Maricaulis maris MCS10: one gene and its partner. The protein of the gene in region 1 interacts with the protein of each later gene in a pairwise test. Links are inferred from orthologs where the notes say so. Each region holds a gene or a part of one and is shown on either strand. Other genes may lie near its edges.

Region 1 (6,671 bases):
CGAGAAGCGGGCCTCCTGCGAGGCCTCGCCGACATCGTCGACCGTGTCGGCATCGGTCACCGCGCGCTCGATCAGGCGGCTTTCATCCTCGCCCGGCCGCTTGTAGCGCAGACGCAGGAAACCATACTCGCCGTCCAGGTCCGGCTCGACCGTCGTCGCTCCGCCATAGCGCAGCGGCTCCATCAGCACGCCTTCCGATCCCGGCGCGGCAATCTCATAGATCGCGGTGACCGAATGGCCCGAACCGATCTCGCCGGCATCGACTTCATCATTGTTGAAATCGGCCCGGTCAAGCAGCCGGGTCTCATAGCCGATCAGCCGGTATTCGGCGACACGGGCCGGATTGAACTCGACCTGGATCTTGACGTCATTGGCGATCGTAAAGAGCGAGGAGAAGCTTTCCTCGACCAGCATGCGCCGGGCTTCCTGGCGACTGTCGATATAGGCCGCCGTGCCATTGCCGGCCTGGGCGATGGTCTGCATCATCTGGTCATTGTAATTGCCGCGACCAAAGCCCATCACCGACAGGTAGATGCCGCTATCGCGCTTGCGGGCGACAAAGTCTTCCAGACGCTCATCCTGGGTCACGCCGACATTGAAATCGCCATCGGTGAGAAGCATGACCCGATTGACCGCGTCCTCGTCGAAATTCTGTTCGGCGAGGTCATAGGCCAGCGCCAGACCGGCCCCGCCGGCGGTTGAACCGCCTGCGCTCAGACTGTCGAGTGCGCGGTGGATCTCGCGGGCATTGCGGGCCTCGGTCGGCGGCAATACGACCCCGCTGGCACTGGCGTAGACAACCAGGGCCACGGTGTCGTCCGGGTGCAATTCATCAACCAGCAAGTGCATGGCCTGGACAGCCAGCGGCAGCTTGTCGGGTGAATTCATCGAACCGGATACATCGATCAGGAAGACCAGATTGGCCCGCGGCCGTTCGTCGGGAATGATCTCATAACCCTGGATGCCGATATGCATCAGCTGGGTGTCGGCATTCCACGGCGTCGGGGTGACCGTCACATGGGTCGCGAACGGCTCGTCGGGTCCCGGCGGCAGGGCATAGTCATAGTCGAAATAATTGACCATCTCCTCGATCCGCACGGCATCGGTCGGCGGCAAGCGGCCGGCCTCCAGCGAGTTGCGGACCAGCGAATAGCTGGCCGTGTCGACATCGATGGAGAAGGTCGAGACCGGCTCATCAGCCGTTGACATCACCGGATTGGGATCGACGTCTTCATAGCGTTCGCGGTCGACGACCAGCTGATCGGGCATCGTGAAATTCGCAACGCCGGCAATCGCGTCATTGCGATAGGCCGAGCTGCGGACACGGGACCCGGTCACGGTGACCATTTCCGACATGAAGGGCGCCGGCGGAGGGGGTGGCGGTGCCGGTGGCGGAGGTGGGGCCGTTGGCGGTGCAACGGTCGCTGTACAGGCTGCGAGCATGGCCAGGCCAGCCGTACCAATCAAAAGAACGCGTTTCATGGAATCCCCTTCCGGTCCCAAAATCCCTCACCGGTCAGACTGGGCCGGGTCCGGGACAACGACAAGTCGAAATCAGGGCTAATTCGGGGCAGGCAGCCCCGCCCGCAAGCACCCGCATCGCCACGGCGACATCGCCTGGCGTTTGGGTGGGAGGGGAACGGGATGCCGGCCAATGCCGTCAACCGGTTTGATTTGAAAAACGTGACATCGCCAACATCCCGTTCTCGGAGATTTCCCGGACGCTCTCGCCCCCGATTCCAATGCGTCAGGTAGATGGGGTCGGTCGTTTAGTGCCCCGCGACCTGGTCGCACGCCCTGCCGGAGCTATGGAATGTCACATCCAACGCGCGGACAGGCTCCGCTCGTTTCCGGGCACAAGTGACTGAGCTCGTGCCTCCCGTCCCGAAAACCGAGGGCATTATCGCGCTGGGTGGAGGGGGTGGGGACAAGTTTTCTGGATTTTGTGCGGCAAGGTGCTTTCCCTCTCCCCCGGGAGAGGGTCAGGGTGAGGGGTAAATCCCAGTAAAAACAGGGAGCATCCCCCCTCATCCGCGCTACGCGCACCTTCTCCCAAGGGAGAAGGAAGGTGCTGCGCAACGGGGATAAGTTGCGACTTTTCTTCCCCACATTGTGGGGAAGTGGGCCGGCGCGTAGCGGCGGGTCGTTGGGGCCGAGCATAGCGAGGTGGAAGCGTGGCATTCCGCCTGCGGCGGCGCCTCCGTCGCGCCCTTTCGGGCGCGACACCTCCCCACAATGTGGGGAGGAAAATCGGTGAGCCGTACCTGCGGGCGCTTACCTCAATCCACCGGATCAATCCGCGGCGTGATCCCCACCGCCTCGACCATCGCCGCGATGCGCTCGATCACCTGGTCAAGCTGGTCGGTATCCGTGGCCCGGGCAACGAGATGGGTGCCGCGCTTGATCTCGCCGGCCTTCACTTCGAGGAAATACGGATAGGAGCCGATCGAGACTTCGGGGAATTCTTTCGCCAGCACACCCAGCGCTTCAGCGACATCCCCCTCACGCAGATTATCGCCCTTGACCGAGCGCGATTTCGTCACCGCTCCGCCCTCAAGCCGGTGATCGATATCATTGAGCATGCCGGCGACAATCGAGGGCACACCGGCCAGTGTGAAGACATTGCCGGTCTGGAAGCCCGGTGCGCCAGTGACCGGATTGACGATCAGGCTGGCGCCATCGGGGATGCGGGCCATGCGCTTGCGGCTTTCGGTGACCGGGGTCTGGGTCTTGGCATACCAGTCCTCGATGATCGCCAGCGCATCGGCGCGGACATCGATGCCGACCCCAAAGGCCGCGGCTACAGCGTCGGCCGTGATGTCGTCATGGGTCGGACCGATGCCGCCGGTGGTGAAGACATAATCATGGCCGGCCCGCAGTGTGTTGAGGGCGTCGACGATGACGTCGGTCTCGTCCGGCACGACGCGGCATTCCATCACATTGATCCCCAGCGGGGCGAGGAAGCGGGCGATCTGGTTGAGGTTCCTGTCCTGGGTACGACCGGACAGGACCTCGTCGCCAATGAGAAGAACCGCTGCCGTCACACGTTTGCCCGTGGCCATGAGAATCGTCCTTAAGTCACATCTCTCAAGGTCCTATATGTCCCGGCAGACAGGAAGTCCAAGCCATGAAGTTTCCGACCGACCTGATCGAAGGCCGCCTGGTCAAGCGCTACAAGCGTTTCTTCGCCGATGTCGAGCTGGCGGACGGCGAAGTCGTGACCGCGCACTGCGCCAATACCGGGGCGATGACCGGCATCAAGACGCCGGGCCTTCCCGTCTGGCTGTCGCGCTCGGACAATCCCAAGCGCAAGCTGAAATACACCTGGGAGCTGGTCGAGGCAGAAGGCACTCTGATCGGCGCCCTGCCCAATCTCGCCAATTCGCTGGCGGAAGAGGCCGTGAATGCGGGCGTGATCAGCGAGCTGACCGGCTATGACAGCCTGCGCCGCGAGGTGAAATATGGCGAGAATTCCCGCATCGATTTGCTGCTGGAAGGCAATGACCGTCCACCCTGCTGGGTCGAGGTGAAGAATGTCCACTGGCAGCGTGGGCCCGGCATCGCCGAATTTCCCGATGGTGTGACCTCGCGCGGTGCCAAACATCTGGTCGAGCTGGCCAATCAGGTACAGGCGGGTGAGCGCGCAGTGCAGCTCTTCATCGTCCAGCGCAGCGATTGCGATGTCCTGCGCCCGGCCGAAGATATCGACCCGGTCTATGCCCGGACCTTGCGCGACAGCGCGGCCGCCGGGGTTGAAGTGCTCGCCTATGCCTGCGAGGTCTCACCGACGGCGGTTATCATCCACCGCCCCATGCGTGTGGAGCTGAGCCAATGAGCGACAACTGGAATGGCTGGGATCTGCCAGAGCCTTACATTCACCGCATCACCGTCACCGGGAAAGACATCGACAGCTTCGGTCACGCCAATAATGCGCGCTATCTGGAATGGGCAGACGAGGCCGCCTGGACGCACTGGTTCTCCAAGGGTGAGGCGTATTCCATGGAAGCCTGCGCAAAGGACGATCGCGGCATCGCCATCATTCGCACCGAGGCTGACTATCTGGGACATGTCCGCGAAGGCGACGAAATCGATTGCGCGGTCTGGATCAGCCAGTCGGACAGGCGCCTGCGGGCCGAGCGCCGCTACCAGTTCCGCCGCGCCAGCGACGGCGCAACTGTGTTTCGTGCCCTGACAAAGGTCGTCTGCTTCCAGCTGTCCACCGGTCGGCCAGCTCGTATGACGCCAATCTTTTCAAACCACTACTCGGTCTTGCCGTCCGTCGCGGCCGCGCTTGTGACTGAAAGTTAACAATCCGCCGAGATTGTCCCCTAGCCCCTGCCCCCTATAGTCCGCAGCAACACCAACACCTCTTTGGGGGAGGCTTTCATGAAGTATCTCATTACGGCTATTGCCGGACTCGCTCTGGCGGGTTGCTCGGTCGAGACCGACAACACGACAGACACTGCTGACGCGGCCTTCATGCCGAATGTCAGCGCCACGAATATTGAAGCGCATATCCGCTTTCTGGCATCCGATTACCTCGCCGGCCGCGATGCCGGTACGGACGGCTATGAAATCGCCGCAAATTACGTCGCCGCACAAATGCGCCTTCTGGGCCTCGAGCCGGCCGGCGATGACGGCACCTATTTCGCCGACGTGCCGATGCAGGAAGTGCGTCCCGATGCCGACTACAACCAGTTCACGCTGGACGGCGAAACCTTCGCCCATGGCACGGGTGCCTTTATCGGTACCAATCCGAGTGTTCTGGAGGCGGAAGTCGCCGGCGAGCTCGTCTTCGTCGGTCACGGCGTCTCAGCTGCCAATCGCGGCCATGATGACTATGACGGCCTCGACGTCGACGGTCGTATCGTTGTTGTCATGGGCGGTGTGCCCGAGAATGTGTTCGAGGGTTTGTCCGAGGAACGTGCCCACCACAATTCCGGCACCACCAAGCGCAATGTTGCAGCCGCCCACGGTGCCATCGGCATGATCTCGATCACCGGCTGGACGCAGGAGCGACTGACTGATTTTGCAGCCGGCTTCGGCAGCCGCCCGAGCGTACGCCTGACCGCGGCGACCGGCCCGTCTGGCTATGACACGGTTCAGGCCTCGGCCAATGTCACCGCCGAACTGGCCGCGCGCCTGTTTGAAGGCGCCGACATGAGCCTGGAGGATGTCCAGGCTGCCATGTCCGCCGACGAGCCGACCTATCCGCGCTTCGCTCTGCCCCACACCGCAACCATCCGCCAGCGCACCCTATCTGACCCCTTCAACGACCCGAATGTGGTGGGCATGATCCGCGGCTCCGACCCGGTCCTGGCCGATGAGATTGTCGTGTTGTCGGCCCATCTCGACCATATCGGTTCCGTGACCGAGCACATGCGAGCCGGCGGGTCCTGCCGCGCCACCGACGAGAGCGATGAAGTCTGTAACGGCGCCGTCGACAACGCGTCTGGCATCTCCATCATGCTTGAGACGGCCCGGACTTTCCTGGAAGAAGGCACCCCGCGTCGCTCAATCGTCTTTGTCGCCCTGACCGCGGAAGAGAAGGGCCTGCTGGGTTCGGAGCATTTCGCCCGCAACCCGTCGGTTCCGGCCGAGCAGATGGTCGCCAACGTCAATCTCGACATGCCCGTGATCGTCTATGACTTCGCGGACGTGATCGCCTTCGGGGCCAATCACTCCAATCTCGGACCGATCGCCAGCCGTGCCGCCGACCGCCTCGGCATCATGGTGAGTGAAGACCCGCTGCCGGAGCAGTCACTTTTTGTGCGCTCGGACCACTACAACTTCGTTCGCGAAGGCGTGCCGTCGCTCTTCCTGATGACCGGCTTCTCCTCGCCGGATCCGCGCTGGGACGAGGGCGAAGGCTTCATGGGCTTCTTGACCACGCATTACCACCGTCCGACCGACCAACTGGACGGCGAGCTGGAAGTCCTGTTCGAGCAGGGCGCCAAATTCGCCAACATCAACTACATGATCGCCCGCGAAATTGCTGACAGTGACGTGCGGCCGGCCTGGAATGATGACAGCTTCTTCGGCAACCTCTTTGGTGGTGACGCCGAGTAGACTTCAAGCCGCAGGCTGAGAAATGCAGGCGCGCGCCGTTCCAAACGGCGCGCGGTCTGTTTATAAGCGGGTCTTGAAGGAGTACCGACTTGACGACTGCCTACGAGACCGTGACCGATATCGACACCGCGAGCCCGCGTGATGGCCGCATCAAGCTTCATGGGCCTGAGGCGTTTGAAGGCATGCGCAAGGCGGGAAGTCTGGCTGCCGAAATTCTCGACATGCTGGTCGAGCACGCACGCCCCGGCAATACAACGGCCTACCTGGACAAGCTGGCGCGCGAATACGCCTTCGATCACGGCTCGATGCCGGCGACCCTGTTCTATCGCGGCTACCGTCACTCGCTGTGCACCTCGCTCAACCATGTGGTCTGCCATGGCATACCTGGTCCCAAACCGCTGAAAAGCGGCGACATCGTCAATATCGATGTGACCGTGGTGGTCGATGGCTGGCATGGTGATACCAGCCGCATGTACACAATCGGCGAGCCGCGCCGGAAGGCCGAACTGCTGGTCGACACGACCTATGAAGCCATGATGGCCGGCATCAATGCGATCAAGCCGGGCGTCACCCTGGGCACGATCGGCGCCATCATCCAAGAA
Region 2 (6,642 bases), 1.8 Mb from region 1 along the record:
GCCGTGGAGGCCACCAGCTTGCCGTCGCGGGTGAAGAGCTGGCCGCGATTGAAGCCGCGGGCGGCACCGGACCAGGGGCTGTCGGTATCGTAGAGCAGCCAGTCACCCATATCGACATCGTCATGGAACCAGACCGCGTGATCGAGACTGGCTGACTGCATCTTGCGGGTCATCCAGCTGACACCATGCGGCTGCATGCAGGTGCTCAACAGCGCCATGTCAGAGGCAAAGGCAAGAATGGCGCGGTGCATGATCTGGCTGTCGGTCGCCAGATCGGTCGCCCGGATCCAGATCTGCCGCCGCGGCTCCCGCTTGCGCGGATCGATCGGCGACCAGGGATCGACCGGACGCATCTCGATCGGCCGTGGCCGGGTCATGAAACGGTAGAAGGGCTCGGGGATCTGACCCTTCATCTTGCGCAGCAGCTCGACCTCGGTCGGCAGTTCGTCGGGCATAGGGACGTCACCCAGGTCAAACTGGTGCGTCAGCCCGGCCTCCGGCTTCTGGAAGGAGGCCGTCATGTTGAGGATGGGTTTGCCCCGCTGCATGGCGATGACGCGGCGGTTCGAGAAACTGCCGCCATCATAGTCGCGCTCAACGCGGTAGATGATCGGGAAGTCCTCGTCGCCCGGTCGCATGAAATAGGCGTGCAGCGAGTGGACATGCCGCTCGGGATCAACCGATGCCACGGCAGATTTCAGCGCCTGGGCGATGACCTGGCCACCAAATACCCGACCGCGACCGCCAGGATTGCGGCGCCCGCGATACAGGTCGACATCAAGCTCTTCGACATCGAGAAGATGGACCAGCCCGGCCGCCAGCTCGGCCGGGCTGAACACCCGGCGTTCCTTCTTGTTGTCTCCTGACGTATCAGCCTCAGCCATGGCGGCGCCCTCAACTCGATCTTTCGCTCAGCCCCAATTCTGGACTGCGCACACACAAATTTCCAGCTTCGGGTACGGTCGCCAGCAGATCGGATCAGGAAGCAACAATGCGCAACGACTTGGTCGGCGCATCCCAGGGCAGATGTTGGGAATCCAGAATGACCATATTGTCGCGATTGACGATTTCCGGTCGCGCATTATAGCCCAGCAACTCCTTGACCGAATGGTCGGTGTGGCGAGCGAGCATCATGGTCTCGTCGGACGAGAAATTCGTCAGCCCGCGAGCCACTTCGTCGCCGCTCTCCGAATAGATATGCAGCACGTCGCCCTTGGTGAACCCGCCATGGATTTTCACCACATCCTCGTGACTGACCCCGGTTGCGCTGGTCTTCAGTGCCGCCGCGGCGGCATCCGTAAGCACGAGGCCACCGGCGCGGTGCAGGCGGTTGGTCAGCCAGACAGCCCAGGACGAGGCCGGGGTCCCCTTGGCAACGCATTTGGTATGCCGACGCTCGCCACTGAGCACAGCAGAAACGGGACGGTCGATCGTGCCTTCGGCGATCAGGGTGGTACACCCGGCGTTCTGGGCGAAATTGGCCGCCTGGATCTTGGTCAGCATGCCGCCCGATCCGAGCGAACTCGTCCCGGATGTGACCTCCAGATACTCGGTCACATCCTCGATCGTGTCGACGAATTGCGCCTCGGGATCTGACGGGTCGCGATCATAGAGCCCGTCAATACTGGTCAGGATGATGAGATGATCGGCCTGGATCATTTGCGCGACACTCGCAGCAAGGCGGTCATTGTCACCGACCCGGATCTCCTCGGTGGTTACCGTATCGTTCTCGTTGACGATCGGCATGATATCGCGTTCGAACAGGCGCTGGATCGTGTTCTTGGTATTGAGGAAGCGTCGGCGCTCTTCCAGATCGTCCAGCGTCACCAGTATCTGGGCGATATCAAAGCCGTGTTCCTGCGCAACCTGCCTGTAGGCATGGAGCAGGAGCGGCTGACCGCAGGCGGCCGCAGCCTGCTTGTCCAGCACGCCCGCATCCTCGGGTGAGGTCTTGATCGCATTGAGCCCCAGAGCGACCGCTCCGGATGATGCCAGCACAACATCATGTCCCTGATCCCGAAGCCGGGCGATATCCGCCAGCAACTCGTTCATGAAGGCATAGCGAAGTGTCAGTCGGCGATCATTGGCCAACAGGCTTGATCCGATCTTGACGACAATGCGTTGACGCTGGCTCACACGATTCTCCTGGATAACACGCCAGAACTCATCCCGGCGCCAATATTTCGCGCAAACTATTTAGCATTCGAAATTTTTCAACCCCAAAATCTGCCCAAACCCGTGCAAGCGCGCAGGCAGACGACGGGCCATGGCGTAATTTCTTATACGCTACAAGGCGGGGACAGCGGATGCTGCAACCGCAAATATAATTTGAATTCGAAATTGTTTTTGTTATACACCGCCCAACATCATGCTCGACCTGCCCCGGCGGATCGGGCATTTTCATGTGAGCAGGGCATTTCCGGCCGGGAGTGTCACCACGAACGGAGCGGACACGGTATGGACATTTTGGTGGTGGGATGCGGAAAAATGGGCGGTGCGATGTTGCGCCGCTGGCTCGATGCCATGCCCGCGCGCTTCACCACAGTGAATCGAAGCGGTCGCGCCCTGCCGCCCGGCACCGAACACGCTACCGGCCCGGACGCCCTCACCGGACGCCGCTTCGATGCCATCATCATCGCCGTCAAACCGCAACAAATTCCCGACGTCATGCCGGCCTATACCGACCTGCTGGCAGATGGCGGCTGCTATGTCTCGATCGCCGCCGGCTTTTCGACGGCCTCGCTGGGAAAGCTGGTCGGGGACCAGCCGGTGATCCGGATCATGCCCAACCTTCCGGCCCTGATCGGTCGCAGCGTCAACGGCCTGTTCGCCAATCCGACCTGTCAGGACAAGCATCGCGACCTGGCCAATGAGCTGGCCCGGACCACGGGAACTGCGGTTTGGCTGGACGATGAGGACGAGCTGGATCGATTGACTGCCATTGCCGGCAGTGGGCCCGGCTATGTCTTCGAGATCGCGCGCAGCTATGTCGCCGCGGCACAGGCTCTCGGCTTCTCGAAGGAGACGGCGCGGGCGCTGGTGCTGGAAACCATGGGCGGCGCCATAGAAATGGCGACCCGCTCCGACCAGGACGTTGCCGATTTGCGCAACTCCGTGATGAGCAAGAACGGCACGACCGAAGCCGGCATCAATGTACTGCGCCGGGACGGTCAGCTCGACGCGTTGCTGCGCGATACGACCCGCGCGGCCTACGACCGGGCGGTCGAACTTCGCTAATTGCCCGACCCGCCCTTCTCAACAACACTCCCACCCCAAGGAAACCATGTCAGATCGTATGCAAGCCTATATCGAACAACTCGGCCGTCAGGCCCGTGCCGCCTCCCGCGTTCTCGCGACGGCGTCCACGGAGCGCAAGAATGCGGCCCTAATTGCCGCCGCAGCCGCCCTGCGCTTGCGGGCCAACGACCTGCTCGAGGCCAACCGCATCGATGTTGACGGCGTACGCAAGGCTGGCAAACCCGACGCCTTCATCGATCGCCTGATGCTCGATGGCGCGCGGATTGAGGGGGTCGCCAGTGCGGTCGAGGCGATCGCCACGCTTCCCGACCCGGTCGGGCGCGTCCTGGCCGAGATCGACCGGCCCAACGGCTTGCGGATCGAACGCGTCGCCGTGCCGCTGGGTGTGATCGGCATGATCTATGAGTCGCGCCCGAATGTCGGCGCCGATGCCGGCGCCCTGTGTCTGAAGTCCGGCAATGCCGTGATCCTGCGCGGCGGCTCGGAAAGCCTCAACTCGACCCGCATCATTGTCGAATGCATGAAGGAAGGCCTGCGCGAAGCGGATTTGCCGGAAGACGCGATCCAGATGATCGACACCGCCAATCGCGACGCCGTCAAACACCTGCTCCAGTGCACGCAATTCGTCGACCTCGTCATACCGCGTGGCGGCAAGGGGCTGGTGACGCTCGTCCGCGACCAGGCCCGCGTACCGACGCTGCTTCACCTCGATGGCAATTGCCACACCTATGTCCATGCCGGCGCCGATCTCGACAAGGCCGTCGCCATCATCGAGAACGCCAAGCTGCGCCGGACCGGAATTTGCGGGGCCACGGAAAGCCTGGTGATCGATGAAAGCGTCGCCGCTGACCTGCTGCCGCGACTGATCGACCGCATGACTGTCTGTGAATTCCGGGGTGACCCGGCTGCCGTGACCATCGACCCCCGCGTCAAACCGGCAGACGATTCGGACTGGGACACCGAGTATCTGGATGCCTGCCTGTCGGTGAAGATCGTCGACGGGCTCGAGGCGGGGATCAATCACGTTGCCGCCCATTCGTCCGGCCATACCGATGCCATCGTCACCGAAGATGCGGACGCGGCGACCTGCTTCCTGGCCATGATCGACAGTGCGGTCGTGATGCATAATGCCTCGACCCAGTTCTCCGACGGCGGCGAATTCGGCATGGGCGCCGAAATCGGCATCGCGACCGGCAAGATGCACGCGCGCGGACCGGTCGGGCTGGAGCAACTGACCTCGTTCAAATACCTGGTTCACGGTGAGGGTCAGACACGCCCCTGATCGACGGCCCTGCCACTGGCCTTGAGCCAAACGGCAAATTCCCCAATCTTCCACCTTCCGTTTCGCTGAACCCAAGGCAAGTCCATGGATATTGAAGCTCTTATCTCGCTGGCACTCTACTTCATCCTGATGATGGCGATCGGGCTCTATGCCTATCGCAAGTCCACGGATGACGTGTCCGGCTACATGCTGGGCGGACGCCAGCTGCACCCAGCGGTGGCGGCCCTGTCGGCCGGCGCGTCCGACATGTCGGGCTGGATGCTGATGGGCCTGCCGGGTGCGATCCTGCTGACCGGCATGTCGGAAAGCTGGATTGCCATCGGCCTGATGATCGGCGCCTATTTCAACTACAAGCTCGTGGCCCCGCGGCTGCGCGTCTATACCGAGGTGGCCGACGACGCGATCACGATCCCGGACTATTTCGAGAAGCGTTTCGCCGACAATTCGCGGCTTCTTCGCGTGATCTCGGCCATCGTCATCGTGTTGTTTTTCACCATTTATACGTCAGCCGGCGTGGTTGCGGGCGGCAAGCTGTTCGAGGCCTCCTTCGGTCTCAACTACCAGATCGGCCTGTTCGTCACCGCCGGAGTGGTCGTGGCCTATACATTGTTCGGTGGTTTCCTCGCGGTCAGCCTGACCGACTTCGTGCAGGGCGTCATCATGTTCCTGGCGCTGGTACTGGTGCCGGTGGTGACCATCATGCAGCTGGGCGGTTTCGGCCCCACGATCGACGCGCTGAGCACGTTGAGCGTCGATGTTGGTGGCTGGGACAAACCCTATCTGTCGATGATCCCGCAAGAGAGCCTCGGCCTCGCGGTCATCGGCATCATTTCGACCATGGCCTGGGGCCTGGGCTATTTCGGCCAGCCGCACATCATCGTGCGCTTCATGGCCGTGAAGTCGCTCAAGGACGTCAAGGTCATGCGCCGGATCGGCATGAGCTGGATGCTGATCACCGTGGTCGGCGCCCTGCTGACCGGGGCCGCCGGCCTCGCCTATGTGAAGAGCCAGGGCATCCAGACCGCGGACGGGCTCAATGTTGCCCGGGTCGTGGAAGCGCCTGGCGATGCGACCACCACGATGGGGGATCTGGAAAACATCGACACAACCGGCGCCTTTGCTGACGGCGATGTGGTGCTCGGCGACCAGGAAACCATCTTCATCCTGCTCTCCCAGGTCATTTTCCACCCCTATATCGCCGGCTTCCTCCTGGCCGCCATCCTGGCCGCGATCATGAGTACGATCTCGTCCCAGCTCCTGGTCTCATCAAGTTCGCTGACCGAGGACTTTTACAAGGTCTTCCTGCGACGCGGTGCCAGCCAGAAAGAGCTGGTTCTGGTCGGACGCCTGTCGGTGCTGGCGGTATCGCTGGTGGCGATAGGACTGGCCTTCAATCCGGACAGCAACATACTTGGCCTCGTATCCAACGCCTGGGCCGGCTTTGGTGCCGCCTTCGGACCGGTCATCCTGGTCAGCCTGTTCTGGCGCGGCATGACCCGCCTGGGTGCCATCGCCGGCATGATTGCCGGTGCGGTCACTGTGCTGGTGTGGATTTACGGCCTGCAGCTGTCGGGCGTTATGTATGAAATCGTGCCAGGCTTCATTGCCTGCCTGGTGACGCTCTACATCGTCTCCAAGGCAACCGCCAAACCGGGACCGGAGGTCACCGACTATTTCGACGAGATGCACACGCGCGTCAAAGCCGGATAGTCGCGGTTCCTGCCGGACAAAAGAAAGCGGCGGCCCATCGGGTCGCCGCTTTTTTCTTGCCTTGAGACAGGGCTGGAGGATCAGGTCTTCATTGCCGCGGCCGCAGCAGCATTCGCCGTGATCGTATCCCAGTCGCCCGCATCGATCATCGCGCCGGTGGCAATCCACGACCCGCCGACACAGACAACATTCGGCAGCGCCAGATAGTCCGGCGCCATCTCGCGGGTAATCGATCCGGTCGGGCAGAAGCGGATGTCCGGCAAGGGACCGGCGATGGATTTGAGATAAGGGCGACCACCAGCCTGTTCGGCCGGGAAGAATTTCAGGACCTCGAACCCGGCCTCGACCGCGCTCATCGCTTCACCGGCCGTGGCGACGCCCGGCAGGACCGG

What was found.
Region 2: the proteins of sfsA (region 1) and MMAR10_RS13770 interact in binary tests that used the Escherichia coli proteins (3 or more experiments, as listed by UniProt). The link is inferred for Maricaulis maris MCS10 from one-to-one orthologs.

The regions. Positions count from the first base shown.
Region 1 is NC_008347.1:1,138,224-1,144,894, reverse strand. The notes cover bases 2,010-4,981. They hold sfsA (DNA/RNA nuclease SfsA), read left to right. Parts: upstream 2,010-3,127; coding sequence 3,128-3,835; downstream 3,836-4,981. Other genes in these bases: MMAR10_RS05425 (M28 family metallopeptidase), read left to right, coding at 4,387-4,981; MMAR10_RS05430 (acyl-CoA thioesterase), read left to right, coding at 3,832-4,308; MMAR10_RS05440 (competence/damage-inducible protein A), read right to left, coding at 2,280-3,062. Also shown: MMAR10_RS05445 (vWA domain-containing protein), read right to left, coding at 1-1,482; more of MMAR10_RS05425, read left to right, coding at 4,982-6,069; map (type I methionyl aminopeptidase), read left to right, coding at 6,159-6,671. UniProt on the Escherichia coli protein: Binds to DNA non-specifically. Could be a regulatory factor involved in maltose metabolism.
Region 2 is NC_008347.1:2,912,184-2,918,825, forward strand. What follows is about bases 2,469-5,411. They hold MMAR10_RS13770 (glutamate-5-semialdehyde dehydrogenase), read left to right. Parts: upstream 2,469-3,283; coding sequence 3,284-4,540; downstream 4,541-5,411. Other genes in these bases: MMAR10_RS13765 (pyrroline-5-carboxylate reductase family protein), read left to right, coding at 2,469-3,237; MMAR10_RS13775 (sodium:solute symporter family transporter), read left to right, coding at 4,625-5,411. Also shown: MMAR10_RS13755 (acyl-CoA thioesterase), read right to left, coding at 1-884; proB (glutamate 5-kinase), read right to left, coding at 979-2,136; more of MMAR10_RS13765, read left to right, coding at 2,458-2,468; more of MMAR10_RS13775, read left to right, coding at 5,412-6,250; eda (bifunctional 4-hydroxy-2-oxoglutarate aldolase/2-dehydro-3-deoxy-phosphogluconate aldolase), read right to left, coding at 6,331-6,642. UniProt on the Escherichia coli protein: Catalyzes the NADPH-dependent reduction of L-glutamate 5-phosphate into L-glutamate 5-semialdehyde and phosphate. The product spontaneously undergoes cyclization to form 1-pyrroline-5-carboxylate.